DNA from 2 places in the Paenibacillus sp. NPDC058071 genome. Region 2 is predicted to be linked to the other one. Evidence: riboswitches for the same ligand, from Rfam matches in the RefSeq annotation. Region 2 holds a riboswitch; the other holds the start of a gene.
The links. A riboswitch is a leader RNA that binds a small molecule or an ion and turns the genes downstream of it on or off. The one in region 2 is predicted to bind ZMP and ZTP.

Region 1 (3,403 bases), on a different contig from region 2:
TCCGTTTCCTGAGCAAGTTCAAGCAATGATGATACGCGATCTTATATAGCCAAGCAGAAAAGGATTGACTGTAGGACATCTGCGACAGCTTCTCATATCCTTTAATAAGCACATCCTGTACCGCATCCTCGGCTTCTTCCCGCTGCATCAGCAAATGATAGCAATACACGTATAACCGCTGCTGATACCTTCTAATCAGCACTGCGTACGACTCGATCTGCCCGTCTCTAACGTCGCGCATCAACTCTTCATCTGTAGATTCGCATGTGAGCTCTGGTTCGATTCTTCACCGCTCCTTTCTATTCTTATATCTATATAACAACCGAACCCGTCGATTGTGACATTACTCTTCATTAATCTCGATCTCATAGAGGTTTGCGCTCCAGCCTTCGCCGTCGAATCTTCCCCGCTTGCTCAATCCCTGAGCGAGGTAGTATTGGTTTAATGTCGGATTGCCCGCCATGCAATCCAGCCTTAGCCAACCTTTTCCCTTCTCTCTGATGTAAACCTTGGCCCAAGCCAGCAGCCTGCTGCCAATTCCTTGTCCGCTATACTTGCGAGATACAGCCAAACGATGATCATAGCCGGCATCGTCATGATACTGCTCTCCCCAAATCTCCTCATACTCCCAATGAACCGAGAAACAGCCAACTAGTTGGCCTTGCGTAAAGCAACAAACACCTCATGATCGCGAATGAATCTCTCCAAGTACTGCTGCGTAAAAGCCTCTTTGCGCCATTGCCTGAATCCTTTCGAATCGTGTATCCATTGAGCCGCCTCTTGGTATAAACGTTGCAGAGTAGGCCAGTCTTCAATCTGGGCTTTTCTTATTTCCAGCCTTTCCAGCCAACGATACTCCAGCCTCTCAGCCGTTTCCACGGCTCGCTGTTCCCCATGAAGTCTAGCAACGGCATGAAGCGCGGCATCGAACCCGGCGGTAATGCCTGCGGACAAGATGATTTTCCCGTTATCTACATATCTGACGTCCTCAATGACTGTTGCATCCGAGGGCGCTGCTGAGCGTAATAGATCCATGGCAAAACGATTGGTCGTCACTTTCATTCCGTTCAAGATATCCGCTTTGGCCAACAGAAGCGCTCCCGTGCAAACCGACAGGACAAGCTCGGCGCTGTCTGCCATGCGGCGAATCCAAGCGGTTAACGTCTCATTGTTTATTTCGGTACGGGCGCCTAAGCCGCCAGGCACGATCAAAATATCAGGGGCCGGGCAATCGTCAAAGCCATATTTAGCAGTCAGTGTTAAGCCGCTAACTGTGTTTACCGGCCCTTTTTTCTCGCCAACCGTGTACACATGAAAATCCTTTCCCCATTGGCTGGACACCGCGAACACATCAAACGGCCCTGCCAAATCCAATGTATCGACCCCTTCATACACGAGAACTGCAACGTTTCTGCACTTAGCTCGACTCATCACGATCCGCTCCTTAAAAATAAAAAAGTATTTGATCGGAATGACCAAATACTTTGCCCAGGCGAACGGCTGCTATGAAATATGCGCTCCCCCGTAGTGATCTACGTTTTCGCCAGTTACGCATACCTGAAATTGAAAATATTGTAACCGAATAGTCTGACAATTTCAATAGCCGTTTTTCTCGATACACAATAACATGAACGACTCGGTTGCCCGATTACGCTAACCTACCAAATACTCGCATAAGCGTAGTTCCGCACCGTCCCATGCCAAGTGTACCAAGGAGAGCCGTTCTCCTGCTGCGCGTAAAACAGCGTTACTTCCGCTTCCGGGTCAATGACCACGTAGCAGCCTCTAGCCCCGTCCCAGCCGAACTCTCCGTTAGCGCTCAGCGAGTTATTATTCTCCCGGTTTACTAAGGTTCTAACACCGAGACCGTAGCTGTAGCCATATTTGCTTGGCCCGCCGAATCTCTCAAAGTCCTGCTGAGCAATAGGCGATAAACGGGGGCTGCGCATCGCATTTACCGTTTCCGGTCGTAATATGCGTTCGCCGTTAGGCGCAAGACCATAATTGCACAGCGTCTCCGCAAACAAAATATAGTCCGGCACAGTCGAAAACAAGCCGCCTCCGCCGTTCTCATAAGCTCTGCCCGGTTGCAGCAAGAAGCTCTCTCCTATGCTCTCCGCCGTATGCGTCTGTGCATTAAAATGATTGTACAGCTTGCAAAAACGGCTCTCGTCCTTTAGCTGGAAAGAGGTATTCTTCATCCCGAGCGGATCAAAAATGTTGTCCTGCAAATACTGCCCGAGCGTTTGGCCGGTTATAACCTCAAGCAACGCGCCAAGCACATCGTGACAAATCGTATATTTAAAATGCGAGCCCGGCTCGAAAGCAAGCGGCTCCTGCGCTACCGCCTTAATGACGGCCAGCGTCGAGCCTTCGCCATTGCTCTCGGCAACGACACGGCGAACGGCATCCGTAGTATACGATTCGATTCCCGCTGTCATCGTAAACAAATGCTCAATTGTAATAGGATTTTGTGCAGGACGCAGTTCCTCCGTCCCATCCGGCAGCGTATGCCGGACAAGCATATGCTTATACTCCGGGATATACTCATACAAAGGATCGGTGAGCTTAAATTTTCCCTGCTCAAATAATTGCAGTAAAGCTGTACAGGTCACAACCTTGGTCGCAGAATACAATCGAAAGATGCTGTCGCCGCTAAACGGCACTTGACTCTCTACATCCGAAAAACCGGTATAGTGCTCATAAACAGGCTGATGTTTATAATACATAGCCACGCCTGTGCCGGGAATGTTCTTCTCGTTATAAAACGTATCCAAATAAGCTGTCAGCTTCGCAAAATTCATCTCATCCTTCACCCGCCGTTTCCCTTTAATGAAACCTTGCTCAGCTCTATTTTATCTGAGCAATCGCTTTGGGACTATATGCGAAAATGCGACTAGGAGCGTGCCGTGACGCATTTTCGCATATAACGGGCAAGTCCGACGAAGGCGGCGGTACCTCTCCAATCGTCGTCATCCCATTACTGCTCTTTGCCTCGTTCAGCAACGATGCGCGTTTTGTATTCCTGCGGCGTACAGCCCGTATATTTTTTAAACAAATTGCTAAAATATTTCGGATCGCTGCCCATTCCGAGCCGTTCCGCAAGCTCATAGATTTTCACATTGCCGGATCGCTCCAGCATTTCCTTCGCTTTGTCGATGCGGGCTTTCGCTACATATTGCGGGAACGGCATATGAAGCTCTTTGCGGAACAGCTTGCCCAAGTAATCGGGGTTCATGAACAGCTTATGCTTAGCCAGCCACTGCAAGGAAAGCTCTTCTTGATCCAAATGGTCGTGAACGAGCTGCGCTATGCGATGGGCCGTCATGCCTCCTCTTGCGGCTGGATTGCCGTAGTAGGTTTCGAGAATGGATGCTGCTTCCGCATAGATATACCGCTCTAC
Region 2 (3,403 bases):
AGCGGGGTGCTCGCCTTCGACGAACGGCTGTCCGCCTATGAAGCCGATATTGTGCTCGCTTTTGGAAGTGAACAAAAGCTGGAGCAAGCGGCTCATCGGCTGTACGGAGCGCTTCGCCGGTTCGATGCCGAAGGGGTGTCGTGCATTTGGGCCGAAGGCTGCGATGAGACGGGGATCGGACAAGCGCTCATGAACCGGCTTGCTAAAGCCGCTGGTCATCGAATCATTCGCGTTTAGTTTGTTTGTATGTTTGTCTCCTTGTCCGCATATGTTGGGGTAGAGGGCGGGACAAGGAGGGGTATCGGAGTGGAAGCCAGCTTGCATGCGGGTCAATGGATTACGCTGCTCATTATGGCGGCAGCGCTCGGCATGGACGCTTTTTCGCTGGGCATCGGCATTGGTTTGAGAGGAATAAGACTGCTTCATATTTTAAAGCTGAGCTCGATTATTGCATTATTTCATGTTCTGATGCCGCTTGCGGGCATTTTTGCCGGACAGTTCGTCAGCGGTTTGCTCGGGCATGTAGCGACCACAGCCGCCGGCGTGCTGCTTGTGCTGCTTGGAGGCCATATGATATACAGCTCTTTCAAAGGCGGAGTGGTTCAAGGATTCGACTATCGTTCGTCCTGGGGAACGCTGTTGTTTGCCCTTAGCGTCAGTATCGACTCCTTCTCCGTTGGCGTCACGCTGGGTATGTTCTCGGCTGATTTGCTGCTTACGGTCGTGCTTTTTGGGATTGCGGGCGGTCTTATGTCTATCCTTGGCTTGCTGCTTGGACGCAAAGTGAGCCGTAATCTGGGCGAGTACGGCGAGGCGCTGGGAGGAGCCATATTGTTTGTATTCGGCATATTGTTTATCATATGATCATCATAGAATAACTTTCGGAAAGGGGAATGCAGCTTGAAACGCATCTTGTTCGTATGTACCGGCAATACTTGCCGCTCTCCCATGGCGGAAGCGATGCTGAGGGAGCTTGCGGCGCGCAACGGCGTGTCACTTGAGGTTCGTTCGGCCGGCGTATCGACGGTGAACGGGTTGCCGGTATCCCCTCATGCGGCGGAAACGCTGCGGCGGAAAGGAATTGCGCATACGGGTCAGTCGCAATCGCTTACCGGCGATGCGATCGGTTGGGCAGATCTCATTCTGACCATGACTTCCGGTCATAAAAGAGGACTGCTGCAGTGGTTCCCGCAGGCGGTGGAAAAAACCCATACGCTTATGGAATACGTCAATCAGGACGAAACCGTCATTGAGCATATTCACGAACTGGAACAACTGTACAGCGAAATGCATGTGAAGCAGGCGCTCGGCCAGCAGCTGTCGGCTGCGGAGAGGAGCCGATTGCTTGCGCTGGAGCGGGAAATTCCGAGCTTTGATATTGCCGATCCCTACGGCGGTCCATTAGATCTGTACCGGTCCTGTGCGAACGAAATCGAACGGGCCTTGCTTAAGCTTTTAGACAAGCTGAGGCAGGAATGAATTGGGCTTGGAAAAAACGGTTAAATGATTGATTTTACCGTCCGAATCAGCTATGATTAGGACACAAAGAAGGATTCCGGTGTAACTGGCGACGGAAGTGGGTAACCACGGTGGAGCATCGGAACATACGGCCGGTCGCCTGGGCAAAGAGCAGCATGCTGATGAAGCATGTCATGCTCTTTTTTTGTCTTCATGCTGCGTACGGTCTTGCCGAATGCTCGTTGTCCCGTTTTCATTATCGGAGACTAGCGGGTATGGCCGTTCCGCCTTGTTTCGATCATTTATGCTTGAAACGCCGGAATTAGGTATAATAGCAAAGATGAAGGTATCATCTGCCCTACGAAATACCATACCTTTTAGGAGGATTCCAACATGAAAATTGCAATCGGCGCCGATCACGGAGGCTATCGCCTCAAGGATGAAATCGTTCCTTTTCTCTTATCGCTCGGCCATGAAGTTGAAGATCTGGGCTGTGATTGCGCCCAATCGGTCGATTATCCGGATTACGCGCTGCCGGTAGCTGAGAGAGTGGCAAGCGGTCAAGCTGAACGCGGCATTCTCATCTGCGGAACGGGCATCGGCATGTCGATCGCCGCGAATAAAGTAAAAGGCATTCGCTGCGCGCTTGTTCACGATATGTTTACGGCTCAAGCCACACGCGATCATAACGATACGAACGTACTAGCTCTTGGCGAGCGGGTTATCGGCCCCGGCCTGGCGCTTGAAATTGTGCGCATTTGGCTGGAAACGCCGTTCTCCAACGGTGAGCGGCACGTGAACCGCATTGGCAAAGTGACGCAGATTGAAGAGCAGTACGCAGAGCGCGCTTAGCTGTCGCAAGGAAGGGAGCGAACCGTATGGTCCAGGACAATCTTGAAGCGATTGCAGGGCAAGTCGAGCGGATCGTTCGCGAGCTGGCGCAGGCGGGTGGCCTAAGTAAGGGCCAGCTGCTTGTAATTGGCACCAGCACAAGCGAGGTGCTCGGAGAGCGGATCGGTACGTCGGGTACGCTTGAAATCGCGGAACAAATTTATCGCGGCGTCGAGTCGGCGCGCGGCGACATCGGTTTTTATCCAATCTATCAATGCTGTGAGCATCTCAACCGCGCGCTCGTCATTGAGCGGGAGGCGGCGCTAAAGTACGGCCTCGACGAGGTGGCGGCGGTGCCCGTTCCGAAAGCGGGCGGCTCGATGGCAGCTTACGCCTTCCGTCATTTGCAAGAGGCGGTGCTGGTTGAAACGGTTGCCGCGCATGCCGGCGTCGATATCGGGGATACGTTCATCGGCATGCATCTGCGGCGGGTAGCAGTGCCGGTTCGTCCGACCGTCCGTTCGATAGGCTCGGCACACGTGACAATGGCCTATACAAGGCCGAAATTGATCGGCGGAGTCAGAGCTGTATACGAGCTGGAATCGGAAGGCGGCGGCCCGGCGTCAGAGCAGTCGCCGGGAACATGCGGTTAGACCGCAACGCTTTAACGCTTTTAAGTATACATCTAATGAAGAAACACATTTTTTAATTACATTCTGGGAGGCAGCAAACCATGGAAAATCTACGTCAGCAAGACCCTGAAGTATTGAAGGCAATGGGGCTGGAATTGCAGCGCCAGCGCGACAACATCGAACTGATTGCATCTGAAAACATCGTCTCCGAAGCCGTTATCGAAGCACTGGGCTCCGTTCTCACGAACAAATATGCCGAAGGCTACCCGGGCAAACGCTTCTACGGCGGCTGTGAGCATGTCGACATCGTTGAAGACATCGCTCGCGATCGCGCGAAAGAAATTTTCGGTGCTGAGCATGCGAACGTACAGCCTCACTCCGGCGCACAAGCGAACATGGCTGTCTACTTGGCTGTTTTGAAGCCTGGCGACACAGTGCTTGGCATGAACCTGGCGCACGGCGGTCACTTGACGCATGGCAGC

Region 1: linked by a shared signal. The riboswitch ahead of ACFVTB_RS05085 (DJ-1/PfpI family protein) and the one ahead of rpiB (ribose 5-phosphate isomerase B) in region 2 are both predicted to bind ZMP and ZTP.

Annotation. Positions count from the first base shown of each region.
Region 1 covers NZ_JBHVSK010000002.1:513,077-516,479, forward strand. The annotation lists gene ACFVTB_RS05075 (RNA polymerase sigma factor) at 1-241, opposite strand, end outside; partial or broken gene ACFVTB_RS05080 (GNAT family N-acetyltransferase) at 479-616, opposite strand; gene ACFVTB_RS05085 (DJ-1/PfpI family protein) at 652-1,431, opposite strand; ZMP/ZTP riboswitch at 1,480-1,561, opposite strand; gene ACFVTB_RS05090 (serine hydrolase domain-containing protein) at 1,659-2,804, opposite strand; gene ACFVTB_RS05095 (response regulator) at 2,981-3,403, opposite strand, start outside.
Region 2 covers NZ_JBHVSK010000004.1:431,668-435,070, forward strand. The annotation lists gene ACFVTB_RS09605 (L-threonylcarbamoyladenylate synthase) at 1-237, shown strand, start outside; gene ACFVTB_RS09610 (manganese efflux pump MntP) at 352-864, shown strand; gene ACFVTB_RS09615 (low molecular weight protein arginine phosphatase) at 901-1,479, shown strand; ZMP/ZTP riboswitch at 1,551-1,631, shown strand; gene rpiB (ribose 5-phosphate isomerase B) at 1,852-2,310, shown strand; gene ACFVTB_RS09625 (TIGR01440 family protein) at 2,337-2,942, shown strand; gene ACFVTB_RS09630 (serine hydroxymethyltransferase) at 3,023-3,403, shown strand, end outside.